Regions from separate parts of the Pseudoalteromonas sp. Of11M-6 genome, predicted to be linked through region 2. Evidence: predicted binding sites of a transcription regulator. Region 2 holds the regulator's gene; the other holds the start of a gene.
What was found. The regulator FliA, encoded in region 2, starts transcription of late flagellar genes. The targets are predictions, from matches to a motif close to CTAAAGNTNNNNNNNNNNNNGCCGATA.

Region 1: a site for FliA is predicted at 12,267-12,293, ahead of MHN32_RS14950 (HAMP domain-containing methyl-accepting chemotaxis protein). Genes of this name have one in related genera too.

The regions. Positions count from the first base shown of each region.
Region 1 covers NZ_JAKRFW010000031.1:24,064-43,880, reverse strand. The annotation lists gene MHN32_RS15015 (DUF2987 domain-containing protein) at 1-91, opposite strand, end outside; gene MHN32_RS15010 (CBS domain-containing protein) at 228-647, shown strand; gene pepB (aminopeptidase PepB) at 708-2,003, opposite strand; gene sfsA (DNA/RNA nuclease SfsA) at 2,080-2,799, shown strand; gene dksA (RNA polymerase-binding protein DksA) at 2,974-3,417, shown strand; gene gluQRS (tRNA glutamyl-Q(34) synthetase GluQRS) at 3,428-4,375, shown strand; gene pcnB (polynucleotide adenylyltransferase PcnB) at 4,549-5,865, shown strand; gene folK (2-amino-4-hydroxy-6-hydroxymethyldihydropteridine diphosphokinase) at 5,866-6,348, shown strand; gene panB (3-methyl-2-oxobutanoate hydroxymethyltransferase) at 6,369-7,163, shown strand; gene panC (pantoate--beta-alanine ligase) at 7,249-8,097, shown strand; gene MHN32_RS14965 (hypothetical protein) at 8,107-8,337, shown strand; gene MHN32_RS14960 (porin) at 8,667-9,860, shown strand; gene MHN32_RS14955 (phosphate ABC transporter substrate-binding protein) at 9,872-10,279, shown strand; gene MHN32_RS14950 (HAMP domain-containing methyl-accepting chemotaxis protein) at 10,613-12,235, opposite strand; gene MHN32_RS14945 (phosphate ABC transporter substrate-binding protein) at 12,445-13,413, opposite strand; gene phoR (phosphate regulon sensor histidine kinase PhoR) at 13,491-14,819, opposite strand; gene phoB (phosphate regulon transcriptional regulator PhoB) at 14,871-15,560, opposite strand; gene MHN32_RS14930 (porin) at 15,862-16,815, opposite strand; gene fba (class II fructose-bisphosphate aldolase) at 17,344-18,408, opposite strand; gene MHN32_RS14920 (phosphoglycerate kinase) at 18,607-19,785, opposite strand.
Region 2 covers NZ_JAKRFW010000004.1:90,781-103,828, reverse strand. The annotation lists gene MHN32_RS03670 (chemotaxis protein CheW) at 1-579, opposite strand, end outside; gene MHN32_RS03665 (ParA family protein) at 588-1,358, opposite strand; gene MHN32_RS03660 (chemotaxis response regulator protein-glutamate methylesterase) at 1,489-2,631, opposite strand; gene MHN32_RS03655 (chemotaxis protein CheA) at 2,706-4,931, opposite strand; gene MHN32_RS03650 (protein phosphatase CheZ) at 4,945-5,721, opposite strand; gene cheY (chemotaxis response regulator CheY) at 5,742-6,125, opposite strand; gene MHN32_RS03640 (RNA polymerase sigma factor FliA) at 6,168-6,902, opposite strand; gene MHN32_RS03635 (MinD/ParA family protein) at 6,905-7,765, opposite strand; gene flhF (flagellar biosynthesis protein FlhF) at 7,758-9,233, opposite strand; gene flhA (flagellar biosynthesis protein FlhA) at 9,253-11,355, opposite strand; gene flhB (flagellar biosynthesis protein FlhB) at 11,439-12,569, opposite strand; gene fliR (flagellar biosynthetic protein FliR) at 12,579-13,048, opposite strand, start outside.

The sequences.
Region 1 (19,817 bases), on a different contig from region 2:
TAATTTCTCCATATTCAACACTTCGCTCTGCTGCAAAAACAGAATTACAAAGCAAGCTCACGACAGCACCTAACATCAACAATTTTTTCATTGGGTTATCCTTTTAATTTTTATATTCATAAGAAGCCCACTGCAAAAAATAGTTCAAAACTTGATCTCAATTCCATACATCCCGAACAGATCAGGCTAAACTCAAAATAAGCATATGGATTGAAAAGGAGTAACAGATGACCCAAACCGTAGCTGATTTAATGACCCCAGATCCGTTCGCAGTGATTGCTGAAAATACCTTGCAAGATGCGCACAATTTAATGAAAGAAAAAAATGTTCGTCACATTCCAGTGATTGACGAAGCAGGAGCCTTGGTTGGTATGCTCACGCAAAAGATTATGATCGCCAAGGTAATGGGAATAATGGCAACCTATGGCGCAAATGCGCTTGCAAGAAAAGAAAAGCAAACAAAAGTACAAGATATTATGGCGACCGATTTTGCGAGCGTGCGCCCAAGCCAATCACTACAAGATGTGGTGCGCTTTTTTGTCGATAATCGCCATGGCTGTATGCCTGTGGTAGACGAGCAAAACAAATTGGTTGGTATACTCACTTCATCAGACTTTGTGCGACTCGCTGCTGCACTCTTGTCTTAAACGTGGTAACAAGCGAGTGTATTCCACTGACTCGCGGAATACACTCAGCTATTAGCATGATTACGCTTTTTCTTGGAGCGTTCTCGCTACAGTTCTCATACCTAAAGTCGTTGCACCCGCAGCCCATTGACCACTAGCGCTATTTTGGAAAGAAGCCGCAAGGTCGATATGCACCCAACCTTGACCTTCATTTGGTACAAAGCGAGATAGGAAACCCGCTGCATTTGATGCACCACCAAAACCGCCACCTTTTTGCGCTCGGCTGTTAGCAGTATCCGCATAAGGCGATGGACAGTTATTTTGGTGCCACTTTTCTAGAGGCAATGGCCACGCGGCTTCAAATTCGTCACTCGCGAACTGCTGCACATCACCGACAAGTGTTTTGTCTAAACCAAATAACGCATTGTACTCTTGGCCTACAGCAACGAGCGCGGCGCCCGTTAATGTCGCGGCATCAATGATAAGCTCTGCGCCTGTTTCACCGGCAGCCATCAAGCCATCAGCAAGCACCAAGCGACCCTCTGCATCGGTATTTACGATTTCAACTGTGGTACCATTTTTGTAGGTAAGAATATCACCTAACTTATAGGCATGGCCTGAGATAAGGTTCTCAGCACAACATAGGAACAACTTAACACGACGGTCAAAACCACGTTGAATAGCCAGCGCTAAACCAGCCGTTACGGTTGCGGCCCCGCCCATATCACACTTCATCGTAAGCATGCCTTCGCTTGGCTTAATCGAGTAGCCACCTGAGTCAAACGTGATCCCTTTACCCACAAGTGCTGCGCTAACTGGTGCGTCATCATTACCTGTTGGGTTGTAGTCAAGCTCAAGCAACACAGGAGGACGCTCACTGCCGCGTCCCACTTCGTGGATACCAATCCATTGCTGCTCTAACAGCGCGTCGCCTTTAATGATTTGATAGCTAACATGCTCAGGTGCCAATGACTGAATAAACTCAGCCGCTTTTCCAGCAAGGCTTTCAGGATAAATATCTTCGGCCGTCCCGTTGATCATCTGACGCATCCATGTTGCCGACGCTTTTAGTGCATCAAGTTCGTTAAGACTTGACTGGTCGTTGTCAACAAACACCACACCATCTAATGCTTTTGGTGAAACAAAACCTTGATAAAAAGCCCATTGAGATTCAGTACACCACAAGCCACCTTCTAGATGAACTTGTTTAATCCCTTGTTGTGCGATGCTACGAGCCGCCTTTTGAATATTCTTCAGCGTTTCGTCTTGTTGTAAATGGATAAAAGCACCGTCCTTTTCAAACGACAATGCAGCACCAGCAGATAAATACTCTGGTTTTGCGTCTTCACTCAGTCGTACAATAAATTTCTCTGACATTCTCTTTTCACTCTTGTGCTTGTAAGTGTGGTTAAGTGTACACTAGCCACTAAATACACCCAACCTAAAGCGACCAATGAAGTTTTCTAGGCAATTACAACAAGCAACCTTGCTCAAACGATATAAACGCTTTCTAGTCGATTTACGCGCCCCAAGTGGTGACGAATTCACCGTACACTGCGCCAATACGGGTAGAATGACCAATTGTGCAGATCCGGGATTTACGGCCTATTACTCCACCAGCGATAACCCTAAACGAAAGTACATTCATTCGTTGGAGCTGACGCAAGATAATGATGGTCATTTTATTTGTGTAAATACAGCGGTGGCCAATAAAGTGTCTGTTGAGGCCATAGAGCAAGGAAGAATAACGCAACTGCAAGGCTACAAAACACTTCAAACTGAAGTGAAATACGGGGCTGAAAATAGCCGAATTGATATTTTGTTGAGCGACCTCGAAAATGGACAATCCTCGCAATTCTGCTACGTTGAAGTAAAGTCGGTGACTTTGCTCGAGAAACAGCAAGGTTTTTTCCCTGATGCAGAAACCTTAAGAGGTCAAAAACATCTTAGAGAATTAATCCACATTAAACAGCAAGGTCATCGTGCGGTGTTACTGTTTGCCGCGCTCCATACAGGGATAAATTGTGTCAAACCAGCCAGCCATATCGATCAAAAATATGCAGCGTTAGTAAAAGAAGCAATTTCTCATGGAGTAGAAATCATTGCTTACCGAGCGCATATTGACGACAACCAAGTACAATTAATTGAAGAAATTCCTTTTGATTACGCTTGACTTTTTTCATGCTGCCCACATATAGCCGTGATAGTTTTCTCCCCCAAATAGTTAAACATTGAAAAAAGTGGCTGACATTTGCAGTAAAAAAGTGTTTGCTAAGGGGTAAAGATTTTGCTATTTATACCCGCCGGCGAAAGCTGGGGTTATGTATTAAGGATTTAGGAGAATGGTATGCCAGACCAGAAAAAACTAGGGTTATTGGCTCAAGCCGGTGTAGAACCTTATCAAGAAAAGCCAGGCGAAGAATACATGAATGAAGCACAACGTGCTCATTTCAAAGCGATATTAGAAGCATGGCGTGCCGATCTACGTAATGAAGTAGATCGTACTAAGACACACATGCAAGACGAAGCGGCAAACTTTCCTGATCCTGTGGACCGTGCAGCGCAAGAAGAAGAGTTTTCTCTTGAACTGCGTACTCGCGACCGCGAGCGTAAGCTAATCAAGAAAATTGAGAAAACACTTCAACTTATCGAAGATGATGACTTCGGCTTTTGTGAGTCGTGCGGTATTGAAATCGGCATTCGCCGTTTAGAAGCGCGTCCAACAGCTGATCTTTGTGTTGATTGTAAATCTCTCGCAGAAATCAAAGAAAAACAACAAGGCAGAGGATAATCTCAGCCCTGTGTCCCCAAGCTTAAAGCAAACTGGGAGCTATCGCGGTCGATTTGCTCCCTCGCCTTCTGGACCGCTTCATTTCGGCTCTCTAGTGGCCGCCCTGAGTAGCTATTTAGATGCAAAAGTCAATCAAGGTAAATGGCTCGTTCGCATCGAAGACATAGATACACCGCGCGTAGTTGCGGGTGCTGCCGACAATATATTAACCACTCTTGAAGCATATGGCCTTTATTGGGATGAAGACGTTGCCTATCAATCACAGCGCCATGCTCTATACCAAGCCTATTTGACGACACTGAAATCAGACTCCCTTGTGTATGCATGTCAATGTACAAGAAAGCAAATTAAAGCAATGGGTGGGTTTTACGACAATCATTGCCGAGCTTTAGCGCTAAGTTGGCAAGATAATGCTTTACGCCTACAGCAGCGCTGTCCAGTTACTGAATTTAATGATGCAATACAGGGCATGGTTGTCATTCCCCCTGCAATTGCGCATGAAGATTACATCGTTAAACGCCGCGATGGCTTATTTGCTTATCAATTGGTGGTGGTCGTTGACGACATAGAGCAAAAGATTAGTCATATCGTGCGTGGTGCCGACCTGCTAGAACCCACAGCAAGACAAATTAGTTTATTTCGGCAACTCAATCAGCCATCACCTAAGTACGCTCACGTACCACTGGCTGTCGCAGAGCCCGGATATAAGTTATCTAAGCAGAATCATGCTCCAGCTATTGATAACCATAACCCGTTACCAACCCTTTATGCCGCGCTGCGTTATTTGCATGTGCCGGTTGATTCTCTCCATAATTATCAAGATGTTGAGGCATTACTGACTCACGCTATTGATATTTTTAGTCTAGATAGCGTTCCTAAAGTACAAGAAATTCAACTAGACTCTCTAGAAAATGGCGATTTTGCTTTTCGCCCACTATTTTCAAGTACTTCAATTTAGTCTCATTTGAGTATATGATAGCGAGCCTTAAATGCGACCTGTTTTAAGACAAAAGCAGTGGTTCACAACAACTAGAATAGAAAACTTGATTGCTCAGGAGACGAGTTATTATTTCCAAGCTTGTAAACTTTTGCCGCCAGTTTGTAACTGGAAAAGGCGATGAGACGGTGAAAATGGCCAGCCCGACACCTGCGATAATTCCTCGCAGCGAGCATGGTATATCTCGTAAACAATTTAGCCCTAACGCTATCAAAGTGCTCTATCGCTTAAAAGACGGTGGCTATGATGCCTACCTAGTTGGTGGTTGTATCCGCGATATCATGCTAGGAATAGAGCCTAAAGACTTTGATGTCGTTACCAATGCGACACCTGAACAAATCAAAAAGCTCTTCCGTAACTGTCGCTTAATAGGTCGTCGCTTCCGCCTTGCGCACATTGTTTTTGGACGAGAAATTATTGAAGTTGCCACCATGCGTGGCCATCATCAAAGTGATGACTCTTGTGCCACGACAAGTCAAGCCAGCGAACACGGGCAGCTATTACGCGACAATGTCTACGGCAGTATTGAAGAAGACGCCGAGCGCCGCGACTTTACTATCAATGCGCTATATTATTCGATCAATGACTTTACTTTACGCGACTTTGCCGGTGGTGTTGCTGACATTAAAGCGCGTAAAATTGAGCTGATTGGCGATCCTGAAACTCGCTATCGCGAAGATCCGGTACGTATGCTGAGAGCTATCCGCTTTGCAACCAAACTGGATATGGAGATTGCTACGCCGACCCGCACTCCGATTAAAGCATTAGCGCCGTTACTTGGGCATATCCCAGCTGCACGCTTGTTCGAAGAAACGCTAAAGCTATTTTTAAATGGTAAAGCGGAAGAAAACTTTCTTCAGATGCGTGAATACGGCTTGTTTGCACAATTATTCCCGGCGTTAGATAAAATCCTAGCACAGCCTGATAATGACTTTGAGCGTCGCTTTATTCAGCAAATGTTTGCCAATACGGATAGCCGTATCAACGCGGATAAAAAAGTAACCCCTGCATTTATCTATGCAGCACTTTTATGGTTCCCTATTTTAGCTAAAAGCGAAGCGCTCGCGGCCGAAGGTATGAATGAATATGATGCCTTTATGCAAGCCATTAATCACGTCCTTGCTGAAAATGCTAAACACGTTGCAGTGCCTAAACGCTTTACTTTAGGTGCCCGAGATATCTGGCATATTCAACAACGCCTAGATAAACGTTCAGGCCAGCGTGCATACCGCCTAAGCTTGCAGCCGAGATTCAAAGCCGCATATGATTTCCTATTATTGCGTGTTGAAAGTGGTGAACAAGAGCAAGAAGAACTTGCAGCTTGGTGGACTGACTACCTCAAGAATGACGTCACCGGCCAAAAAGACATGGTGCGCAACTTAGGTAACCAAAGCAAACCTAAGCGTCGTTATAATAGACGTAAGCCAAAAAGAAAACCGAAAGAAGATTAAATGAATATTGCGTACATTGGATTGGGTGCAAACCTATCCGAACCGATGGCACAAATACAGCGAGCACTCGATGTGCTCGCCGCCCATCCAGACCTCTCGCTTGTCCAGCACTCTAGCCTGTATGGCTCAAAACCTATGGGCCCTCAAGATCAACCTGATTATGTGAATGCCGTAGCAAAACTAGCGACATCATTAACAGCAGCATCTTTACTCGATGTGTTGCAACAAATAGAGCTTGAACATGGTCGTGTACGCAAAGCTGAGCGCTGGGGACCGCGCACGCTCGATTTGGATATACTGCTTTTTAATACCGACACCATTAACAGTGATAGACTGACGGTGCCACATTACGGCTTGAAAGAAAGAGAATTTGTCGTCTATCCACTGTTAGAGATAGCGCCAGAACTCAAATTACCTGATGGCACTGAGCTTAGCTCTTTAACACAAAAGTTACCACTTAACGGATTAACAATCCTCAAATAAACCAATCCAAGGGGTTTACCATGGCAAAAATTTCCGTCTCAACACTTGCCAAAATGAAGCGTGAAGGAACAAAAATAACAGCCCTCACCGCATACGATGCAAGTTTTGCAAAGTTATTTCACGACAATGGCGTAGATGTCATCTTAGTGGGTGATTCTCTGGGTATGGTTTTACAAGGTGGTGAAGACACTTTAGCCGTTACCACGGATGACATTGCCTATCACACCCGTTGTGTCAGAGCTGGTAGTAAAGAGCTATTCGTTATCGCCGATATGCCTTTTATGAGCTATTCAGATCCGCAGTCAGCCTGTCAGAATGCAGCTACCTTGATGCGCTCTGGTGCTAATATGGTTAAGCTTGAAGGTGGTGAATGGCTTTACGACAGCATTGCACTGCTTACTCAGCAAGGGATCCCAGTTTGTGGTCATTTAGGTTTAACCCCACAATCAGTGCACGTGTTTGGCGGCTTTAAAATTCAAGGTCGTGAAGAAGCACAAGCGCAAAAGATGATAGCCGATGCACAAGCGTTAGAACGTGCTGGTGCACAAATGATTGTGATTGAATGCGTACCTTCAGCACTGGCTAAACGCATTACCGACGCAGTGACAATTCCAGTCATTGGTATTGGCGCAGGTAAAGAGACCGATGGCCAAATTTTGGTTATGCATGACTTGGTTGGTATTTCTGCAGGATATATTCCTAAGTTTTCGAAGAACTTCCTGCTCGAAACTGGCAACATGCCAGATGCGGTGAAAAAGTTTTGTGCAGACGTGCAATCAGGTGAGTTCCCGGGGCCTGATCACGAATTTAATTAAATTTGCGATGAGCGATGCTTATCGCTGAGTCTGATCCAAGCGTTTTGTTTGGGTTAGTATTGTTATTATTGAGTTAGAGTACAACATGCAATCAGTTACTGAGATTAAATCGTTACGAAGCCAGATTAAAGCTTGGCGCCAACAAGGGTTGAGCATTGCCTTCGTACCAACGATGGGCAACCTTCACCGTGGTCATTTTTCCTTAGTAGAAAAAGCAAAAACCCTAGCGGATAAAGTCGTTGTCAGTATCTTTGTAAATCCAATGCAATTTGGTGCGAACGAAGACCTCGACAGCTATCCACGTACGCTTGAGCAAGACAAGCAAGGCCTTGCAGAACTAGAAACTGATATTGTGTTTACGCCTACCGTTGAGACCATATATCCTAACGGCCTAAATGCGCAAAGTTTTGTTGATGTACCAGGAGTATCAGAAGGACATTGTGGTGGCACACGCCCAGGACACTTTCGTGGCGTTGCAACGGTTGTCACTAAACTGTTTAACTTAGTACAACCTGATTTTGCCTGCTTCGGTGAAAAAGACTTTCAACAGTTACAGGTTATCAAAACAATGGTGAAAGACCTGTCTATTCCTGTTGAAGTGATTGGTGTTGCGACTCAAAGAGAAGTTTCTGGACTGGCGATGAGCTCACGTAATGGCTACCTCTCTGAATCAGAAAAAGACACTGCTAAAGTACTTTTTCAAGCACTAAAAGCAGCAGCTGGTGCTTTAGAAAATGGCGAAAAGGATTTTTCGAAGGTAACAAAAAATGCAACAGAAATGCTGCATAATGCAGGTTTAAAGTTGGATTATTTTAACATTTGTCAAAAAGATAGCTTGAAACCTGCTACACTCGAGGATAGTCAACTCGTCATTCTTGCCGCAGCTTTTCTCGGTAAAGTCAGACTGATTGATAATATTCAAGTCACAGTCTAAGGAATAATAATGAAAATTGCGTTCGCCTTGTTAGTACTTTCTACCACCCTACTGGGGTGTAGTAACTCTATCTCACCTGAGTTGAATCAATGTGCACAACAGAATTATCAATGCGAGCGCAACTGTGAGATGCAAAACACGCCAGAGACAATGTCGTTACAGATATGCACGGATAAATGTATTGAGCAGTATAATGCCTGTAAAGTACAGGCTGAAAAAATTACCGAGAGCAAGCGATAGTTTGCTCTTTTTTAGCAAAAAATCCCCTTTATTCTTTTAAATACAAATACCTCCTGACTCCAGCAGTTATTTTTTATTCACCTTTTTAGAATATTTTGCGATACAATAAACTGGTCTGATGAGATAGACATACAACACCAACTTAGCTTGGCTTAAGGCTTGATTTACTAAACAATGCAGGTTGTAAGCACTAACTTTTCTTAATAACTTGTTATTTCTGGTTTTTATTCTAATCTCTAAGACAAAAGTAACACGACTGTTGAGCTCAGTATCAGTGCTTTTAATGCGTGTTACAGACACGACTCTTTGCAAAGAAAATGGGAATCAATATGAAAAAATCTGCAATTGCATTAGCGATAGCGCTTGGGACAGTGAGTTTTCAAAGTGCCGCTGAGATCAGAATTAATGGTTTTGCTTCCATTATTGGTGGTCAAACGCTAGATAGTGACGACACACTATATGGCTATGATAATGATTTTGATATGGAAAATCGTAGCTTATTTGCTTTACAGCTGTCCGCCGATCTACAAGAAAGTCTAACTGCCACAGCACAGATCGTAGGTCGTGGCCAGAATGACTTTGATGCCGAGTTTGAATGGGCATACTTAACTTATGCGATTTCAGATTCTTCGCAGATAAGCGCAGGTAAAATGCGTATACCATTCTATCGCTATTCTGACTTTTTAGATGTGGGCTATGCATACCGCTGGGTTAAACCACCTCAATCTGTATATAACCTAAGCTTTAGCACCTATAACGGATTGAGTTATATCCATAATTCGACATTAGGGGAATGGGAAAGCACTGTACAGCTAGCTTTAGGCAGCGTAGATGACGACATTGTTGCTATTACCTATTCAGATGAAGCTGAGTTAAATAACACGGTAGGTATTAACTGGACACTAAGCAGAGATTGGTTCAGTGCGCGTGCGGCCTACTTTGCTACCGAAGCGAGCATCAGCGCAGCTAATAGCCCTGAACTATCGGGATTATTGGCAGGGTTAACTGGCTACGGGCTAACGCAACAAGCGGATGATATTGCTGTCGATAAAGATGATGCTTACTTTGCCGCGATTGGTATTGCTATCGACTACAACGATATCTTGTTCGATGCAGAATACACTCAGTTTGAAGTGGATAACAGCATACTTGCTAAACAACAGCAGTATTACGCTTCCCTCGGTTACCGTATTGATGCATGGACAGTCCACCTAACCTACGAACACAATGAAGATAAGAATGACAACGACGAGTTTAACTCTGTCCCACTCACCATCACCGCTCCAAATGGTGTAACCATTCCTGTCACGACCGATCCAACCAATCCAAATGCACCTTATTTAAGAACACTTGTTAATGGTGCGCTTGCAGGCGCTCGTGCAGAATCAGAAACGTGGAGTATTGGTGCACGTTATGACTTCCATCCGTCAGCAGCATTCAAGATTGAACTAAACCAATTCGATAACACGCTAACAGATCAAAAAGTTGAACTGTTGAGCTTCGGTATCGATTTAGTATTCTAACGGAGGTTAATATGATTAAAAAAATAATGACCTTAGGGCTACTATTAGCCAGTCAGGCAGTTTTAGCAGATGTTGCTGTTATCGTGAACTCAGCAAATGCATCTACTGTAGATGATGGTACTATCAAAAAATTATTCCTTGGCAAAAGCAAATCATTTGCCGATGGTAGTAGTGCGACCCCTGTGAATCAGGATGGTAACGCGGTATTTGACGAGTTTAACGACAAAGTGATTGGTAAATCTAGCTCTCAGCTAAATGCCCATTGGTCTAAATTAGTATTCACCGGTAAGGGAACACCTCCGAAGAAGCTAGATAGCGATCAAGCGGTAATCGATTTTGTTTCGAGCAATGCAGACGCAATTGGTTATATCGATGCTACTAAAGTAACCGGTGCCGTCAAAGTGATTGGTAAATACTAGGGCCTGTTGACCTTTGCTGTTTGATTTTTGTTCTTCTGAGTGGGTTTTGGTCGCGACGCCCGACTTGCCGCCTAGTGATCTAGGCAAAAGTTGAGCAACAATGAACAAAGCGCACTCAGGTGAACCCAAAGGGCAGCGCTTGATTGGCATTTCTACTGTGTTCTCGCCTGACTCACATAGAATGACTATGCTACGCAGGCTCTGCCTTGTATAAATACCAATCAAACTGCTGCAAAAGCAAACTTGAAAGATAAACAGGCCCTAATATTCCTTATCAAATAAAAACAGCCACTTAATGTGGCTGTTTTTATTTATCGTTTAAAAATTAAAGCATTAGACTCTAAATTTTGAGGTTGCATCTTTCAAGTTGTCGGACAGTACATGGAGATTCTCAGCAACGTCTTGTACTTCATTCAACGCTTGCATTGTGTCTTGGAAAGACTGGTGCATAGATGTCACATTGTTTACTACCATAGCGGCTACCGAGGTCTGTTCCTCCGTTGCCGCAGCAATTTGACCATTCATGCTATTAATTGACAAGATTTGTGCTGCTATCTGCTCAATCGACTGCCCAGTTTGTGCTGCAGCTTCAGCATTATTAATTGCCATACTGCTTGCACTTGTCATTGCTTTCACCGCTTGATTTGCCGCTTCTGTTAGCACATTTAAAAGTTCTCTTATCTCATTGGTCGACTTTGCTGTTCTTGAGGCTAATTCGCGGACTTCATCAGCAACCACCGCAAAACCTCGACCTTGCTCACCTGCACGAGCCGCCTCAATCGCAGCATTCAAGGCAAGTAAATTGGTTTGCTCTGCAATCGATGTGATCACATTTAAGATTTGCGTCACGTTCTGTGTATCATCAGCTAGCTTATTGATCGTCTCTGCTGCATGATTAATTTCTTCACTTAATGCTTGTGATTCGTTAACTGACACCTGAATTTGGCGCTTACTCTGCTCAACTTCTTGTTCGGCCAGCTGAGCAGCATCAGAAGCTTGTGACGCTGAATGAGAGATATCACCCACACTTAACCGCATTTCTTCCATAGATTGACGTACTACTTCCGCGTCATGCGTTTGTTGATTCGTTGCCCCCTCAGCTTTTTCCATCCCCTGAATAAGGCGACTTGAGTCTTTCATCAAAGGTTCGACGACACTCATCACCTCAACAACAGCCCCTTTTAGTAACCCGACAAATTCATTAAAGTTTATGGATACCTGGCCAATTTCATCGTGAGAGCGCACATTGAGCGTGGTGGACAAAGAACCCTGCCCTTGCGCTAATAGTTTCAGATTTTGCGCCGCATCCTTAGCTGAGTTGCCTATACCTCTTGCGATCATAACCGCTAAGAAAACCAGCACAAGTAAAGAAATAACGGCCACAATCAACATTATCGTGAGCGCGTTTGCTGAGCGCTCTTCGGTATTTTGAAGTAATTCAACAAAACGATCATTCGCGTTCGTTTTAGCCTTGGTAAAATCTGCGACTAAGCCTTCGTAGATTTCAGTTTTCTTTTTGGCATCTTCTTGGATACGGGAAAAATCAGCTGTACCATCTATCATTCCTCCAGCAATTTGTTGCGCAATTTTGCCGTACTGCGTAAGTTCATCGCTATTATCTGAGGGCATAAAGCCACTTTGTACCGACTCAATTTTTTGCAAGTTAGCTTGGATTTGCTGTTGATATTCTTTTGCTTTATCTAATAATTCAGCATCCCCGAAGGTTACAGCTTGAGTGAATAGCTCATCTAAATTCTGCAGCTTATTTGCGTTTTCTGTGGCGAGGTTAAGAATTTTGTATGTCTGCTCCTCTAATTCATTTAAGGCCCTTTGGTTAGAACTAATAGCGTTGTAATTAACAAACACGATAACCACAAAAGCGACAACCGCAACGAGCGTAATTGCGTGGATCTTTTTGGTGATACTAAGATCAGCAAAAGCAGTACCTAGACTCATATATACACCTTTTGAAGTAAGACGAGTTCATTATCGACTGATTTATTATAAATTTTAACTAAATATAGAATATTTCCAGCTTTTTTGCCGCCTGAGGATGAAGATTTAAACAAATTATTCAATCTGGGAACATATAAGTGTGAAAATAAAAAATGCCGCTCAATGAGCGGCATCAATAACAACAAGTAATTAGCGGGTTGAGTAATTGATTAAAGTAAACCTAACTTTTTCAATTCACGTGTCGCCATTTCGCTAGAAAGAGGAACGTAACCATCTTTCTCAACAATCTTTTGACCTTCTTTAGACAATACCATCTTCAAGAATTCAGCCTCGATAGGTGCTAATTCTTTATTAGGGTGCTTGTTCACATATAGATATAGGAAGCGAGACAGTGGGTATTTGCCCTGTGCCACATTTTCTAATGTTGCATCAACGTAGTTCGTGCCTTTTTTCGCTAATGGTACGGTACGTACGCCTGACGTTTTATAACCGATACCAGAATAACCAATCGCATTCACTGAAGACGAGATAGACTGTACTACAGACGCAGAACCTGGCTGCTCGTTAACATTATTGCGGAAGTCACCTTTACACAGTGCTTTTTTCTTGAAGTAACCATAAGTACCAGATACTGAGTTACGACCATAAAGCTGAATATCTTTTGCTGCCCAATCACCCGTTAGACCAACATCACTCCAGCGATTTGCCTGTGCTGCCGAACCACACTTGCGCGTTGAAGAGAAGATTGAATCAACCTGTTCAATTGTTAAGCCTTCAATTGGGTTATCTTTGTGTACAAATACTGCGAGCGCATCAATTGCTACGCGGATTTCTGTTGGCTTATAACCATAACGCTTTTCAAAAGCTTCGATTTCTTTTGATTTCATCTTACGGCTCATTGGGCCGAAGTTTGCCGTTGCTTCCGTTAGTGCAGGTGGCGCAGTAGAAGAACCAGCAGCTTGGATTTGGATATTTACGTTAGGGTAAATTCTTTTATATTCTTCTGCCCAAAACGTCATCATGTTGGCAAGCGTATCAGAACCTACAGAAGAGAAGTTTCCTGAGATACCGCTGGTTTTATTATACTCTGGTAACTTTTCGTCTAAAGCAGATACTTGAGTAGAAACTAATGTAGTAATAGCCACACCCATTGCGGCAACTAAGCTTTTAAATTTCATTGGGGTCACTCCAGTTGTTGGTCCCAGTTATTTTACGCAGCTCATTGTGCAGCGATAAAATGACAATAAAATTACTCTTAAATTACACTTTTATGACTTTCATCATTTGTCATAAAAATTCGCTTTTGTTTGGGGAAAGCAAACCAAAAGCGAGAGCCTTCACCCACTTTGCTTTCAATATGTAAAGCTGAGTCATGACGAGACAACACATGCTTAGTAATTGCTAAACCAAGGCCCGAGCCGCCTGTTTTTCGGCTTCGTGCTTTATCCACACGGTAAAAACGTTCAGTTAGTCGGTTAATGTGTTCAGGCGCGATACCATCGCCATTATCGACGACACTAAAGGTCGGCAAGTCGTTTTCTAAATACCAACGTACACGAATGTGCCCACCGGGTTTAGTGTAATGAATAGCATTAAAAATTAAATTTGAGTAAGCACTGCGTAACTCATCCCCAGCCCCTTTGATATCCAAAGTCGGATCAATGTCAAAAACGAGCTCATGGCCCTTTTCCTGATTAAGTGACTTCGCTTCGGTATAAATAAGATCAAGCATGGCAGGAATATTCACGGCTTTGTCATTGTCTTGCTTTCTCGCCCCTTCGATTCGAGACAAGGAAAGAAGTTGATTTACCAGACTATCCATCCGTTTACACTGATCTATCATAGTACCATGTGCTTTAGCCCACATTGCGGGGGGTGGCATATTATCGCTATCCATCATCTCTAGATAGCCAGCCATGACGGTTAGCGGCGTCCTTAGCTCATGAGATACATTTGCGACAAAGTCTTTGCGCATTTGCTCTAGTTGCTTTAGTCGGCTAACATCACGCGCCACTAGCATAAGCTGCTCGGCATACGGCATGACTCGTATTTCCAACACTTGCTCATGTGCAAGTCCGGTCTCAAGCTCTAATGCTTCATCAAAGCGATGTTCATGCATGTATTTTACAAATTTAGGATCTCGGATAAGGTTATCCAATCTTTGACCATGATCTGTAGGCCATTGCAAACCTAACACTTTCAAAGCTAATTGGTTACACCACACAATACTGAGATCTTGTTGCAGTACAACGACCGCGTCTGGGATAGCTTCAGCCCCCTCACGAAAGCGTCGGATCAGTTCAGCGAGCTCATTACGCTTTTTACGATTACGTTGCTGAAGCTGATAGATCCCTTCAAACACTTGCTCCCAAGCGCCCTTACCTTCAGGTGGATTAAAACTACGTTGGTTGAGCAGCCAGTCGCTCAAACGATAGAGTTGTTTGTAATGCCAAACTAATAAGACGAAAGCACCTATGAAAAGAAACAGAAAAGGTGCACTGACTAAATAGCCAATTAAGGCTAGTGGTAGGAAATACAAAAACAGGCGTCTCGTTAACGCCTGTTTATCAATCACTCGATACATAGACTAAATCCATTTAGGAACCAAATAATTCAGTTCCTCTTGGAATACTAATTACAGTTTACTCGAAAAGCGGTAACCTGCACCACGTACGGTTTGCACTAAGCGATCGTGGCCAAGCGGTGCGATAGCTTTACGTAAGCGACGAATATGAACGTCTACAGTGCGATCTTCAACGTACACATTAGTGCCCCATACGTGATCTAACAGCTGTTCACGGCTATAAACACGTTCAGGGTGTGTCATGAAGAAATGTAATAAACGAAACTCTGTCGGCCCCATATCTAACTCAGTGCCCGCAGATGTCACTCGGTGAGAAATAGGGTCTAAACGTAATCCGTGAACTTCTATCGCTTCTTCTAGCGACGTCGGTGAAACTCGACGCATTACCGCTTTAATACGAGCCATTAGCTCTTTAGGAGAGAAAGGCTTTGTCACATAATCATCCGCACCAACCTCTAATCCTTTAACTTTATCTTCCTCTTCACCTCTTGCCGTTAGCATGATGATTGGGATCTGACGGGTATATTCACTTTGCTTAAACTTTTTAGCAATTTGAATACCACTGCCTCCTGGCAGCATCCAGTCTAGTAGCACCATATCTGGATAAGGTTCTACCATAGCAGCAACTGCTGAATCATAGTCTTCCGCTTCAATTGCTTGAAAACCATTTTGCTCTAGTACGAACACCAACATTTCTCTGATAGGTGCTTCATCATCAACTACAAGTACTTTACGTGACATTCCCAATGTTCTCTCGTTACCGACGTTGTTGATGTCATTATTATGACTAACTGTGACATTTTTATGAAAGTGTAACGTGTAAACGCAAAACAAGCCAAAAAAATCTCTTTTTTGGCTACAAAGGGAATACCTTATTTATTTGTAATAATATGATTTTAAATATATTTTATACTAAAATATTGGTCTCAAAATAGTGTTTTCGAAATATGGACTACGATCTCCAAACCATACTACAAAAACTACGCTGCAATTCACCGCAAAATCAGCATGCTTTTTGTAAATAGCCTTACGCCTTTGTAAATTAAAAGTCATATCTCAATGTGACCGCCATCGTGTTGTGATCTTCGTTGTTATCCAAAGAAAATTTCGAATACCAAAGATACATACGAGCTTGTTTACTTAGACTTTTTTCCACACCTACTGAGGCTGCATTGCCAGAGTCTTTCAGCTTACCTGCAGCCCCATCCGAATCTTGATATTGAGCCAGTAAGGTATATGACTCAATCTGGTAAGCAGCACTCACCATGAAGCTATCTACTTCTTCATCACTATCAATCGCTTCATTTTGTTGATACATACCGCCGAGTTTAAAGTCCCCTAGTTTTCCTTGTACCGTCACGCGATTAATGTCTTGTCCCGCAACTTTATTGTCGTGGGCAACAGCAACATATACATTGGTTTTTTTGAGTTTGCTATCACCGTAACTTGCCGACAAAGATAAGCCATCTTCACCGTTTTGTTTGCTGTTGTCTTCGGCAATATAACTCACTGTAAACTGCAAATGATTAATAGCCGGAGTTGTATATTGCACGGTGTCACCAAGGCGATTTTCACCAACAAAGAACGAATTAATATCACCAGAAAAGTCATTCATTAAGTCCACTTTGCCTTGCGACTTTTTCATCGGTGTATCATCACGGCCGATCAGGAGCTGACCATAGCTCCCTTTAACCCCAAGATACTGAGAGCGTGCTGTAAGGTTATCACCTGACTTACCATCTTTGTCTTGATCTGTGATCTCAACTTGGAATTCATATTTATAAAAGACCTCAAGCCCATCCTGCAGCTTTGTCGATCCCTTTAACCCCATGCGAGAGTTATAACTCTCAATTGAAGTATCGCTATCACCGTCTTTATCAGAGTTTTGCACCCCGACATGAGCTCTACCGTATAGAGATACAGCTTCGTTTGCATAACTACAAACACTCATAGAGCAAAGGCTTAGAGCAACAAATGGTAGGTATTTCATTTTCATCTTTGATCACCTTGGATAGTATTTGGGCGCAGTACAACAAGGTTTGAGATGCCGAAGCCAGACAGAGAGGACGTAGCGAACAGATCTCGTATTGTTAAAGTTAGACACTTTTAGCTGGAGATCAAGAAACTGACTCCGGGATCAGTATTTTATTAACTGCTAGAGATCATCTATAGTCAGGATCAGCTTTTTACCAACAAGATCGTCCCCAAGATCATTTTCTTACTAACCTCTTACTACTTAACGCTGGATCACGTTGGTATAAAAATGATCTAAGCGAGGCTAACTTATTGATCTGAGGTTTTGAAATATATCTACTTAGTTAAACAATGATCTTTGTTAGTAAAGATCTGATCCCTATTTACCTCGCTAGTAAAATGGCGATCTAAGTGTATTTTCACCTTGCAAGCCCTATTAAACATTGGCTTTCAATCAAGGATCAGATACAAAAAAGCCTCTATTTCAGAGGCTTTTTGAAGTATCAGCGTGCGATGCACAATTTTACTTAGTCAAATTTTGATCCGTAAGTTATTTCACTTTAGGATCTAACTCACCAGTTAGATATCTCAAGTGCATATCATCAAGTGAAATTGGCTTGATCTTAGCAGCTTGACCAGCTGTACCAAACGCTTCGTAGCGCGCAACACAGATCTCAGTCATCGCTTTCGTCGCTTCCGCTAAGAATTTGCGAGGATCGAAATTGCTTGGGTTTTGCGCAAGGTGGCGACGAATAGCACCTGTTGATGCTAAACGTAGATCAGTATCAATATTAACTTTACGAACACCGAATTTAATACCTTCAACAATTTGCTCGACCGGTACACCGTAAGTCTCAGGGATTTCGCCACCAAACTCATTGATGATTGCTAACCAATCCTGCGGTACTGAAGACGAACCATGCATTACTAAGTGAGTATCAGGAATACGAGCGTGGATTTCTTTGATGCGGTTAATTGCTAAGATATCGCCCGTTGGTGGACGAGTAAATTTATAAGCACCGTGTGATGTACCGCATGCAATAGCAAGCGCATCTACATTGGTTTTCTTGACGAAGTCTGCAGCTTCTTCAGGATCTGTCAGTAGCTGATCTTCTGTTAATTTACCTTCAGCGCCAATACCGTCTTCTTCACCAGCTTCACCGGTTTCAAGAGAACCAAGTACACCTAACTCGCCCTCAACAGACACGCCACAAGCGTGCGCCATTTCAACAGTACGACGAGTAACGTCCACATTATACTCGTAGCTTGAAGGCGTTTTACCGTCTTCCATTAGAGAGCCGTCCATCATGACTGATGAGAAACCAAGTTGAATTGAGCGCTGGCATACAGCAGGTGAAGTACCATGATCTTGGTGCATTACAACTGGAATATGAGGCCATTCTTCTACAGCCGCTAAAATCATGTGGCGGATAAATGGTGCACCAGCATATTTGCGTGCACCAGCAGAACCTTGCACGATAACCGGACTATTTGTCTTGTCCGCAGCTTCCATAATCGCACGCATTTGCTCTTGGTTATTCACGTTGAATGCCGGAACGCCATAACCATGCTCAGCTGCATGATCGAGAAGTTGACGCATACTGATTAAAGCCATATTGCTTTTCTCCAATTGTTGATAGCCACCGCTATCGGTTTGAACGGATAATATGTTTACACCAGCCAACGCTGATGAAGTTAACCACTTTATTTGTTGGCTAACCGGACGCTACGCGTCGTCAAGCAAACATCAAGTATGTGAGAGAGTGATGTTTACCTGATATTAAGAGGTAGCTTAACGCTACCTCAATCAATTTTAGTCTTTAGCTCGCTGCTCAAGCATGGCGACCGCAGGAAGTGTTTTACCCTCAAGAAATTCAAGGAAAGCACCGCCACCAGTAGAAATATAAGAGATATCTTGCTCAACACCATACTTATCGATAGCAGCTAACGTATCGCCACCACCAGCAATTGAGAATGCTGACGACTTAGCGATAGCATTGGCAATCGCTTCAGTACCATTACCAAATTGATCAAATTCAAATACACCCACTGGGCCATTCCAAACCACAGTGCCAGCATTTGCAATGATCTCGGCAAGTTGAGTTGCAGTATCAGGACCGATGTCGAAGATCATGTCTTCGTCTGAAACTTCGCTCGCATCTTTAATGGTAGCAACTGCAGATTCTGAAAACTCATTACCGACAACCACATCAGTCGGAACAGGAATATCACCGTCATTCGCTCTGGCAGCAGCCACTAGCTTGTTCGCTTCAGGGATCAAGTCCGCTTCGTACAGCGACTTACCAACAGGGTTACCCGCTGCAGCAATGAAAGTATTCGCGATACCACCACCAGTAACGAGTTGGTCAACAACCTTAGACAATGAATCAAGCACGGTTAGTTTGGTTGATACTTTAGAGCCGCCAACGATAGCCACCAAAGGACGAGCTGGATTATCTAGTGCTTTGCCAAGCGCGTCGAGTTCTGCCGCAAGCAATGGACCTGCACAAGCCACCTCAGCGTACAAGCCAACACCATGTGTTGAAGCCTGTGCGCGGTGCGCAGTACCAAAGGCATCCATCACGTAGACATCACAAAGCGCTGCTAGTTTTTTCGCAAGTACTTCATCGTCTTTCTTCTCGCCAACGTTAAAACGCACGTTTTCGAATACGATAACTTCATTGTCTTGTACATCCACGCCGTCAAGATAGTCAGTCACTAAACGTACATCTTGAGATAACGCATCATTAAGATAATCCACAACCGGCTGCATGGAGTATTGTGCATCATATTCTCCCTCGGTTGGACGACCAAGGTGAGACATCACCATCACTTTAGCACCTTTTTCTAGCGCTAATTTGATACTAGGTAGTGCAGCACGGATCCGCGCGTCCGACGCGACTTTGCCATCTTTAATTGGCACATTTAGGTCTTCGCGGATCAACACACGCTTGCCGTTTAAATCTAAATCCGCCATCTTAATGACTGACATTGGACATCTCCTTAAAGAACGATACATTTTGT
Region 2 (13,048 bases):
CCAGTTACTATCCCCAAGTGTAATCAAATACTGGTAATCCAGCGTATCTTCTAATTCTGGCGTTAACTTTTCAGGCATCACCCATCGTGCAGTATCAACAACATTGAGTTTTTCTTCACGATTTAGCATCACACCCTTAAACCATTTAGGTTTACCAAAGAGTTGATTGACTTCGCCCAGTTGGTGTATTCCCCCAAGTGATTTCAGCGGAACCGCCAGTGTTAAGCCTGCCACTTCAAAAAACAATGCCTGAAATTCACCTTCTTGATAGGCTTCCCTTGCAGAAACAGACTCTATCGTTGCCTGTTCTTTGATAATAGATGTATTTTCAGTGACTTCAAGATCATGAGCCAATTTACTCGGCTGTTCTTGAACAACTTCACTCACTGACTCCAGAGGTTCTGTTGCAACTACGACTGAGGATTCTATTTCCTCAAGTTCTGATTTAGGTTCTTTTACTTGTTCAAGTAGCTTTGCAACTGGTGATAATTCGCATTGTTCAATCTCTGGCTCCTCTTGCAACAGGGCACCAAGATACTGCTTCATCACCTTCTCATTTGCAAATAAATGCTTACTCATTATGCTCTCTAGCTTAACTGCTTCAAATAGTCCAATAGTGCACGATAAGCGAACACGCCTCGTGATTTAGGACAAAATTGTACAGGGACTTGTTGTGCAAGGCTTGCATCCCTAAACTTGGTATCTACAGGAACCACGCCTGGCCAAACGGCATCTTTGTATGTTTCCAGCAACGTTTTATACGCCTCCAACGACGCTTTAGTCCGTTTATCATACATAGTTGGAATAATAGTATATTGGTACTGTTTCTGCTGTGAAGACTGCATTAGCTCCATCGTGCGCATCATTCTATCTAGTCCCTTCAACGCCAAAAATTCAGTTTGAACCGGTACCAAAATTCGCTCACTCGCTGCTAATGCATTTACCATCAATACCCCGAGCACTGGTGGACAGTCTAAAATAGCATAGTCATATTGATCCGCTATCTTTTCGAGCGATTTCTTTAAGATAAGTCCCATGCCCGTTTTATTACCCATGCTACGGTCAAGCGTAGCAATGGCCATAGTAGCAGGCAGAATATCCAAATTTTCAATAGTCGAAGGGCAAAGAGACTGTAAAATTTCTTCACTCGTCATGCTGCTGCCGCGTGCAAAAATATCATACACACTGACTTCCAACTCTTCAGAATCAATACCAAAGTAATATGTAAGTGAAGCATGTGGATCGGTATCAATAAGCAAAACCCGATGACCTTGTTCAGCAAGAATGCCTCCTAAGCTCACCGTTGTCGTGGTTTTACCCACGCCACCTTTTTGATTTGCTACTGTCCAAATTTTCACTCTATATTCCTTTGCTTATCACTATTGATTGCGTTCAATAGATACTATACCAACTCAATGTTATTCATTCTTTTTAGACGTTTGATATTTACAAGCTTCAAGCAAAATAACCAAATCGTGGCTTAGCCTATTAGTTACCAGCTTCTTTATTAATTCTTGCAGCAAAGTCTTGTAGCGCGATACTATCAGACGAAAGTCCAGCGCCAGCGACTGCTTGAGGCATCCCATAAACGACACAAGTCGCTTCATCTTGCGCCCAAATGGTGGCACCAACCTGTTTTAGCATACGAGCGCCATCTCGACCATCAGCGCCCATCCCCGTTAATACAATCGCCAACGTGTCGCCACCATAGGCTTTTGCAACACTTGCAAATGTCACATCAACGCTGGGTTTATAGGTGATCCTTGGACTATCATCTTCAAACACTTTTAGTGTCTTACTACCACCGCGATTTTCAACCAGCATTTGCTTGCCGCCAGGCGCTAGATAGGCCATGCCTGGCATTAATCTATCACCCTGTTCTGCTTCTTTAACCTTAATCTGGCATAAACTATTTAATCTTGCTGCAAACGCAGGTGTAAATGCCGCAGGCATATGCTGGATAAGTAAAATTGGATGAGGAAAGTTTGCTGGCAACTGCGTCAATATTGTCTGCAGTGCAACAGGTCCACCTGTTGACGTGCCGATTGCAACCAGCCCATATTTTTTACCCGATGCTCTAACACTCCCGGCACTGGACGTGCCACCAGGTACAGGTCTCTGAAAACTCCTATCCGGTTGAGGGATCGTTGCTCTTCCAGTGTCAGCGCGAGTTGCTCTAGACTCGACGCGCTTTGGTGGAGTCGCGATACTAGGGCGAGTAAAGCGGCTAACTCGGCGGCGGCCAATTTCCTTTACCTTGTTTTGTAACGATTTAATTGCGTCTTCGCTATTACGAGCGATGTCTTCAAACTTTTTCGGTAAGAAATCAACTGCGCCCGCATCCAATGCATCTAAAGTTGCACTAGCGCCTTCACGAGTTAGCGAAGAAAACATTAAGATGGGGGTCGGTGTGGCCTGCATGATCTGCTTCACCGCACTGATCCCATCAAGCACAGGCATTTCCACGTCCATCGTAATTACGTCTGGACGCAATGAAGCGGCCTTTTCAACCGCCTCCTTTCCATTAACTGCAAAATCTATAACTTTGATTTCACTGTCTTTTTCTAAAATTTCACTGACTCGACGACGAAAAAAACTGGAGTCGTCTACGACTAACACTTTAACTGCCATTGGCAACGCTCTTTAATTTGCTCTACAGCAGAGCAGCACATGCTGCTCTAGAATTCGAACTACGCCTAATAAAATTAGGCGTAGTGTTTTAATAAGTTGGGGACATCAAGGATTAGCGCAATACCACCATCAGATGTGATGGTCGCACCGGCCATACCTGGTGTACCTTGTAACAAAGCATCTAATGGTTTGATTACGACTTCCTCTTGGCCTATCAGAGAATCAACCACAAAACCGACTTGCTTGGTACCGATTTGAGCAATAACAACATGGCCTTCAGCCTTTCTCATGCCCCTATTAGCACCTTTTACCAACCAATGCTCAAGATAAAATAACGGGATCGCCTTTTCTCTCACTATAATAGTCAATTGACCATCAACTACATTCGTTTTAGTCAAATCTAAATGGAAGATCTCGTTCACACCGGCAAGTGGTAACGCAAACGTTTGTTCTCCGACTACCACCATCAAGGTAGGCAAAATAGCCAATGTAAGCGGCACTTTTATCTCTAATACGGTACCAACACCCAATTCTGATTGGATGTTTACCGAGCCATTCAATTGAGTGATTTTCGTTTTAACAACGTCCATCCCTACACCGCGACCAGAAATATCTGAAATTTGTTCTTTTGTTGAAAATCCAGGTGCAAAGATCAAGTTATAGGCTTCAGTATCAGACAATCGGCTTGCTTGATCGGAGTCAATAACGCCTTTATTTATAGCAATTTTCTTGAGTTTTTCAGGATCCATACCGGCGCCATCATCTCGGATGGTGAGAAGAATATGATCCCCCTCTTGAGATGCTGACAACGTGACAGTCCCCATTCTTGGCTTACCCGATGCTTCGCGCACATCAGGCATTTCAATACCGTGATCCACTGAGTTTCTCACTAAGTGAACCAATGGATCTGCGAGCGCCTCAACAAGGTTTTTATCTAAGTCTGTCTCTTCACCTTGTAAAACCAGGTTGATTTCTTTTTTCAAGCTACGCGCAAGGTCCCTCACCACTCGAGGGAAACGACCAAATACCTTTTTGATCGGCTGCATCCGCGTTTTCATCACAGCGCCCTGCAAGTCTGCGGTCACTACATCAAGGTTCGAAATAGCTTTACCCATGCTTTCGCTGTTGGTGTTATTCGCTAAACTAACCAAGCGGTTACGCACCAATACTAATTCGCCAACCATATTCATGATTTCATCAAGACGTTTGGTATCAACTCGCACTGTAGTCTCAGCTTGCGCAGCAGGTTTCTTTGCAGCTGCTGGCGCAGAAGCTTTTGCAGGCTCTGGCTCTTTTTGCGGGGCTGGAGTCGCAGGTTTAGCTTCAACTTTAGGCGCAGGCTTTGGAGCATGTTTCGGAGGTGGCGCAGCTTTAGCAGGCTCAGGTTGAGCTGGCTCAGCTTCTGAGATATCTGTCGGCGATTCATCTACCGCTTTAGGAGCACTGCCTTTACCATGAAGTTCGTCAAGCAAAGCCTCAAACTCATCATCGGTAATTTCTTCATCTCCAGAGGGCACACTCGCAGCGCCTGATGACGTTGCTTTAGCCGCAGGCTCACTGGCTTGAGAAGTAGCCGCATCTTCTGCATTTGGTGCTCCACCAAATTTCCCAACCCCATGGAGTTCATCTAAGAGATTATCGAACTCGTCATCGGTGATATCGCCGTCATCTGCAGTTGACACCGTTTCAGGTTTAGCCGCCGGTGCGACAACAGGCGCATTACCAGAGCCGTGTAACTCATCTAATAGATTTTCAAATTCTTCTTCTGTTATCTCATCAATGCTAGAGCCGCTATCATCGCCTGAATCTGCGTCCGCATCGAATAGAATATCATCCGCACTTAAATCTGGTACAACAGATTCTGGCTCTGAAACAGGTTCCTCAATCACTTCACTGACTTCGTCTTCAGATGCAGGTTGGCTGAGTTTATGGAGGGTTTCAAGCAACACAGGATCGGCAGCTTCGGGTTCCTCTCGGTTTTGAATACAAGCGAACATTTCGTTGATCGTATCCAAAGATTGCAAAATAACATCCATTAATTCTGACGTTACTTTTCGCTGCCCTTGTCTTAGTACATCAAACACGTTCTCTGCACCGTGACAGGCATCAACCAGTTCGGTCATACCGAGGAAGCCTGCTCCACCTTTAACAGTATGGAAGCCACGGAAAATCGCATTGAGAAGTTCTTTATCTTCGGGATTATTTTCTAGTTCAACAAGCTGTTCAGATAACAGTTCTAATATTTCGCCTGCTTCAACAAGAAAGTCCTGCAAGATATCTTCATCGACTTCAAAGCTCATACACACTCTCCAACTAGAAGCCTAAACTAGATAGCAAGTCATCGACTTCGTCTTGACCAGAAACCACGTCATCTCGCGATTCAGCGTCAATAATTGGACCTTCAGGTCCAGACAATTCATCACTGATAGTCTCAGTTGTTTTTATTTCGTTTTCATTCGCATTTTCTGCAACTGCAGGCGCTTCATCCGAAGTACCAAACACAGTTAGAAGGTGAATGAGACTATCTTCTACTTCTCTCACAAGCTCAATGACTCGACGGATGACCTGCCCAGTCAAATCCTGATAGTCTTGCGCCATCAGCACATTAGTCATTAAGCCTTGTAATTCGTCTGTACGTGTCTTTGAAGTCTGCATAAAGCTGTCGAGATCATGACACAGAGATTTAAACTCACCGAGTTGAATATCTCTGCTCATCAACCGATCCCAAGTAGGCTTTATTTGTGCTAACTCATCCGCAAGATTCTGCGCAAGAGGTAAGCTTTCTTCGACCGCGTCCATCGTTTTATTAGCAGCGCTTTCTGTCATTTCCATAACATAATTAAGACGCTGCTTGGCGTCAGGTATAGCCTCTGTCGTGAGATCTGAGAGTCGAGTATCCAGCTCAAAGTTCTTCAAGGACTCGTGTAATTGGCGAGTTAGCTTTCCAACTTCTGCAAATAACTCCGATTGCTCTTTGTTAGCAGCTTCTAAAATCAGCTGGTCAGCTTTTTCTTGTTCACCTTGCTCTAGTAGCTCAACAAGTTGCTTGGCTTGTTCAAGTGTAATTTGCGGCGCAGCATTTACAGACATAGGCCATATCCCCTTGCTGTTTAGCCTAGTCGCTCAAATACTTTTTCAAGCTTAGTCTTGAGCGTACCTGCAGTAAACGGTTTAACAATATATCCGTTCACCCCAGCTTGCGCTGCTGCAACAATTTGTTCTTTTTTCGCCTCTGCGGTAACCATCAACACTGGAATGTGCTTAAGCTTTTCATCTGCGCGTATTGCACGAAGCAGATCAATACCTTGCATGCCCGGCATGTTCCAATCAGTTACTACAAAGTCAAACTCCTGATTTTGTAGCATCGGAAGTGCTGTACTACCATCATCAGCTTCTTGAACATTGGTAAAGCCTAAATCTCTTAATAGGTTTTTGATTATTCTTCTCATAGTAGAGAAATCATCAACCACGAGAATCTTCATGTTCTTATCCAAAACTTCCTCCAGTGAGGTTCGAACCCAACTATTTTATGTACTCTAATTTATCCAGTCATTGATTTTAGCTTTGAGCTTTATCATTGCCTGACCGTGAATTTGGCTTACTCGAGATTCACTGACATCAAGGATGGCACCAATCTCTTTTAAATTCATTTCGTCGTTATAGTAAAGTGACAACACCAGAGCATCCCTTTCGGGTAGTGCTTTGATAGCATTTACTAAAGACTCGTTAAAACGTTCATTTTTAACGTTATTAAACGGTTTGTCTAGCGCAAAATCGCTGTTTGCTGGGGTTATCACATCTTCATCAACCCCTAGATCCTCAATGCCGATGACTTTACTTGCATTTACATCATGTAAAATATGATGGTACTCATCTAAAGATATATCAAGTTTTTCAGCGATTTCAGTGTCTTTTGGTTCGCGGCCAAGGAGAGATTCGAGCTCAGATATAGCTTCGGCTACCATTCTGCTGTTTTTATGTACGGACCGAGGGGCCCAATCTCCGCGACGGATTTCATCTAGCATTGCACCTCGGATGCGTATCCCCGCAAAGGTCTCGAAACTAGCACCTTTAGTAGCATCGAAATTTTTAGATGCTTCAATCAATCCAATCATACCTGATTGAATTAGATCGTCGAGCTGCACACTTGCCGGAAGCCGAGCGATCAGGTGACATGCCACTTTTTTGACAAGTGGAGCATGCCTCTCGACCACTTTATGGATATGGTCAGAAGTTTGATATCCCGCAGCTCTGTTGACCGGAGAAGCCATAATCACCCGTTTACAAGTTGTTCAATGAAAAATTCTAGATGACCGGAAGGTTGATGAGGAATTGGCCATTTAACTGCCTTGGCAGCAAGTCCTTTAATTGCAACTGCTGCTGGAGAGCTCGGAAATAAATCCACGATTGCTCTTTGTCTACGAGAGGACTTACGCATGTTTTCGTCAAATGGTACTGTAGCCACTAATTCCAATGCTACATCAAGAAAACGGTCTGTAACTTTTGAAAGTTTAGCAAATAATTCTTGCCCTTCACGCATACTGCGGACCATATTGGCAACTATTTTAAAACGATAAACGCCATGCTCTCTGCTTAAAACTTTGATCAACGCATAAGCATCCGTAATAGAAGTCGGTTCATCACACACAACAACCATCACATCTTGTGCAGCTCGAGAGAAGCTCAGAACCATATCTGAGATACCAGCTGCGGTATCAACAATTAAAACATCAAATTGAGTGTTAAGCTCGCTAAATGCGCGAATAAGTCCAGCATGCTCTGCGGGAGTCAACTCCACCATGCTTTGAGAACCCGAAGTAGCTGGCACAATTTTGATACCAGCGGGACCTTCTACGAGAATCTCATCTAGTTCACATTCACCCGACAACACATGTGAAAGGTTCTTTTCTACTCGGAGCCCTAACATCACATCACAGTTTGCCAAGCCCAAGTCCGCATCTAAAACGAGAACTCGCTGTCCTTGTTGGCCCATAGCGATGGCAGTATTGAGCGAGACATTGGTTTTACCCACCCCACCTTTACCACCGGTCACGGCTATTACTTTTACACCCTGGTTGCTATTTTGACTCATTCTACGCAGGCCACTTGCTTGATCTAAAACTGTGTTAATCATACATTCCTACTGACTCTGACGCTACAGGTACACGTCGAGAGTGCTGTGCTTTTATTCTTTTTAAATACAATTGCTCAGCCTTTTTTACTAGCTTTTGAGCATTTGCTACGCGAATGTCTTCTGGCACTCGCTGACCGTTGGTAAGATACCCTATTGGCAAGCGATTTTGAATCGCTATGCTAATTATCTCACCTAAACTTAGACTTTCATCAAGTTTTGTGAAAATACAGCCACTTAAATTTACTTTTTTGAAGTGTCTTACTGTTTCTTGTAACACATTCATCTGTGCTGTCGCACTCAACACTAAATAGCTACGAATATCTACTCTCGCGCTACGCATAAGTGTATTTAACTGTTCAGTTAAGCGCAAATCTCTTTGACTCATTCCCGCCGTATCTATTAATACTAGACGCTTATTGCGTAAATGATAAAGCACTTCTGCAAGTTCATTTGCATCTTTAACTTGTTTAACCGGACAACCGATGATTCTACCATAGGTAGCTAGTTGCTCGTAAGCGCCAATTCTATAGGTATCGGTGGTTATTAGCGCCACTTTATCTGCACCGTATTTTTGTGCGCCTAATGCCGCTAATTTTGCAACCGTTGTGGTTTTGCCAACACCAGTTGGACCAACCATTGCAAATACGCCACCTTGACGAAGAATATCATTGTTGGTGGTGTGCATTTGGTTAATTACCATATTCAACAGCGCGTCCCAAGCTTCTTTACGAGACACATCATCAGGGATAAAACATGCCATTTGCTCAGCGACATCTTTATCTATACCCATTCCTTCAAGGCGGTCGACTAGACAAGCGCGGGTTGGATCGCGACGTGCCATTTCTTGCTTCATAAGTCCAGACACTTGATGTTCAAGTAATTGACGAATAGCGTTCATCTCTTCACGCATCGCACTCATTTCGTCAGGCTTGGCATTTAACTCAGGTAAATCATCACCAAAACCGTTGTCTAATTCATCAGACTCGATCCACTGCTGTGGTTGCTCAAATCCATCATCATCAAAGTCAAAAGATTGGCGACGAGCTTGCTGTGGCTTCGCTTGGTGCGCCGGCGCAGCAGTTTGTGTTTTACGTTGGCTGCTTAACATTTGCTCTGTATCAATCCCCGACTGGGAGAACATAGAAGCAAGTTCTGGTGAGCGAGGACGCGGCGCTTGACGCTCTAGCAATGCCGCTAAGCTATCGGCAACTTGCGCTTGTTTTGCTGGCTGTGCTTGGCGAGGCTCTGGACGGACAAAGCGGGTCGGAGCCTCGTTTGAGGCAGTCGCACGGGCAGCTGGAGCTTGCTTAACAGGTGCAGCAGCACGGTCATTATCAACTGCTGCGACGATTTCAACACCATCTGCTAACTTTTTGTTAGACATGATGACAGCATCTGCACCAAGCTCTTCTTTTACTTCATTTAAAGCCGTACGCATATCTTTTGCGAAGAAACGTTTAATTTTCATGTTACAGCCCCTTTATCCTCTATTGTCCAACCGAGCTCACTATCTTAATTTGTCTTTCTTCCGGCACTTCTTGATATGACATCACTCGAAGACCTGGAATTGTATGTTTAACAAATCGAGACAGTACACTTCTTAACATACCTGAGGTTAATAAGATGGACGGCTCCCCTAGCATTTCTTGGTTGTGATGTGCTTCTCTTAATGATTCTTGAAGCCTCTCAGCCAAGCCAGGTTCAATACCTGCCCCCTCATCACCTGCGTTCTGAAGTGACTGATGCAACATCTGTTCCAACTCAGGCGCCAATGTTATGACAGGAATCTCTTCTTCGCTTCCAACGGCATCTTGAACAATCAATCTGCGTAATGAAATTCTTACCGCAGCCGTTAATACATCAGGGTCTTGGCTACGTGGTCCGTACTCAACTAAGGTTTGTACAATCGAGCGCATATCTCGAATTGCAACGCCTTCATTAAGCAGATTTTGTAGTACTTTTACTACGGTAGTGAGTGGTAAAATATCAGGCACTAAGCCTTCAACTAATCTAGGGTGACTTTTCGCAAGCATGTCTAATAGATTCTGAACTTCTTCATGACCAAGCAATAGTGACGCATTATTCGTCAATAATTGACTAATGTGTGTTGCCACCACAGTTGCAGCATCTACTACTGTATAGCCAAGTGAATGCGCTTCATCTTTTTGATCTGGTTTAATCCATACTGCATCTAAGCCAAATGCAGGATCTTTAGTCTCTATGCCTTTAATCGGCCCAAACACCTGCCCTGGGTTAATTGCGAGCTCATCGCCATGCTTCAACTCACCGGTTCCTGAGCCAACTCCCATTAAAGTAATATTGTATGCATTTGGATCTAATTCTAGGTTATCGCGAATATGTACCGGCGGTACTAAAAAGCCCAGTTCCTGAGATAGCTTTTTACGCACCCCTTTAATACGACTGAGAAGCTCCCCGCCTTGGGCTTGGTCAACTAGAGGGATTAGGCGATAACCTACCTCTAAACCAATCACATCAACAGGTTGTACATCATCCCAACCAAGCTCTTTTTGATCTTGTTGATGGCCTCCTTTGGCAGCAGGTCCTTTGGCAGCTTGTTCCGCCTTTTCGATCTCCGCCTTTTTCTTTTGCTGACTTGTGTAATAGGCTATATAGCCAAGTAATACACCTAACCCTAAGAAGGCAACATGTGGCATGCCAGGAACGAGTCCCATGGTGATCAAAATACCTGAAGCAATAGCCAGCGATTTTTCATTACCCAGTTGGTTTTTAAACTGATCGCCCATGTTGTGCGATTCATTTTGACGCGTTACGACAATTGCAGTACCAATTGAGAGTAAAAGAGAAGGAATTTGCGCGACCAGACCGTCACCAATCGTCAGCATGGTATAAACTTCCATCGCGTGACCAAAGCTTAAATCATGCTGGATCATCCCAACGAAAAGGCCACCTATTATATTAATAGCAAGGATCACGATACCTGCGATAGCATCACCTTTAACGAATTTACTTGCACCGTCCATTGAACCGTAAAAATCGGCTTCTCGAGTCACTTCTTCACGGCGAGCCCGGGCGTCATCTGCAGAGATAAAACCGGCATTTAAATCCGCATCAATGGCCATTTGCTTACCCGGCATAGCATCGAGGGTGAAACGCGCAGACACCTCAGAAATACGACCTGCACCTTTGGTAATTACAACAAAGTTAATAATAATAAGGATAAGGAATACAACTAAACCGACGGCGTAGTTACCACCAATAACAACGCTACCAAAGGCTTCGATCACCTTACCTGCCGCATCACCACCATTATGACCTTCAAGTAATACGACTCGAGTACTCGCTACGTTTAATGCCAATCGCATGATAGTCGCGATCAGTAGTACCGCCGGAAACATACCAAATTCGAGTGGCTTCAAGGTATAAACAGTCACCAATAGCACCACAAGTGCCAACGCAATGTTGAAGGAAAATAGAATATCAAGCAAAAAAGGAGGTAGCGGCAGAATAACCATGCCAAGTGCTGCAAGCACCAACAATGGAGTACCCACACCTTTAGCATATTCTTTTTTATCTCGATTGAGTTGTTGTAAAACCGCTTTAAATTCCATAACTTAACACAAGCAAAAAATTGACACATAGCAACAAATGCAATATGCGTTCCAATTAATAGCTTATTTTTATAAGAGCAATTTTAGTGCTTCAAGTCGTCTGGGATTGGTAAATCTCGAGTAAGTGCAACGGGTCTTTTCCCTTTGCCCTTTTGAAAACGATTTAGCTGAAATACATAGGCAAGTACCTGTGCAACCGCGGTAAACAATTGTTCAGGGATTTGATCACCGACTTCGGTCGTGTGATAAAGTGAACGAGTCAATACGGGTGACTCCACAATCGGCACTTCATTTCCTTTGGCTATTTTTCTAATTTGCATTGCAAGTTCATCAACCCCTTTTGCGATAACAACAGGCGCCCCTGCTCGTTCAGTGTCGTATTTAAGCGCAACCGAATAGTGAGTAGGGTTGGTCACAACAACATCTGCATCTGGTACATCTTGCATCATACGTCGTTGCGACATTTCTCTTTGTGTTCGACGGATCCGCGCTTTTATCTGAGGGTCACCTTCTGAGTTTTTGTATTCATCCTTGACTTCTTGCAACGTCATTTTTAGCTGCTTATGGTGATTATAACTTTGATAAGGGGCATCAATCGCTGAAATAATGATCATAGTGCAACTAAGTGCTAAGAACATCCACGAAATGATTTCTAACGCATGCTCTATACTCGATGGGATTTGCTCAATACTCAAGTGTAATATTTCGTTAAAATACATATTGATAAGCAAGATTGCAAAGCCGGCTACTAATACAAACTTAAGAACTGACTTTAATAACTCTATGGCCGCTTGCGGGCCTAACATTCGCTTCAATCCCTTCATTGGGGACATTTTACTTGCTTTTGGAGCGGCTGCCTGCCAAGAAAAGTTAAAGCCCCCGAGTAACGTATTCCCCACTATTCCAGCAATTGCGATAATAAAAACAAACATGGCCATTGGAAATAGCAGTTCAGCAGCAATATCTCCCCACACAGCAAACATTTTGGTTGTATCGTAGGTTTCATTGCGATTGAGCGACAACATTCGCCCCATAACATTGTAGAGCGCCTTCCCAATTCCAGGCCCATACAAAAGTAGCGCTATTGCAGAAAACAATAACACAAACGTCGTGCCGAGTTCTTTTGAACGGGCTATTTGGCCCTTCTTCCTAGCATCGTCTATTTTCTTGGAGGTGGGTTCTTCGGTGCGTTCTTGACCGGAATCTTCTGCCATTTCAAACTCCTATACCGTGCAACCAATTAGATCGCACATCAGCTCTGTCATTTTGAGCCATTGAAATTCAAATTGTGCTAAAAAATTACCCAATGTCGCCCAAATAATGGTAAGCCCTGCAACTAAGGTAAAAGCAAACCCCACAGAGAAAATATTCATCTGAGGTGCAGCTCTGGTCATGATCCCAAACGAGATATTGATAACCAACATTGCCGTTAACGGAGCTAACGCAAGAGCCAGTGCCGTAGAAAACATCCAGCCCCCCCAATTAACGATTCTCCAGAAATTATCTACCGCCCACCAATTACCTGCAATGGGAAAGCTTTCAAAACTATACACAACCATTTGGATCATCATCAGATGGCCGTTATAAACAAAAAACAGTAATGTCGCTAATATTAAATAGAACTGACCGACAGCAGGTACACTCAACCCATTGGCCGGATCTACAACAGATGCGAAACCAAGACCGGTTTGCA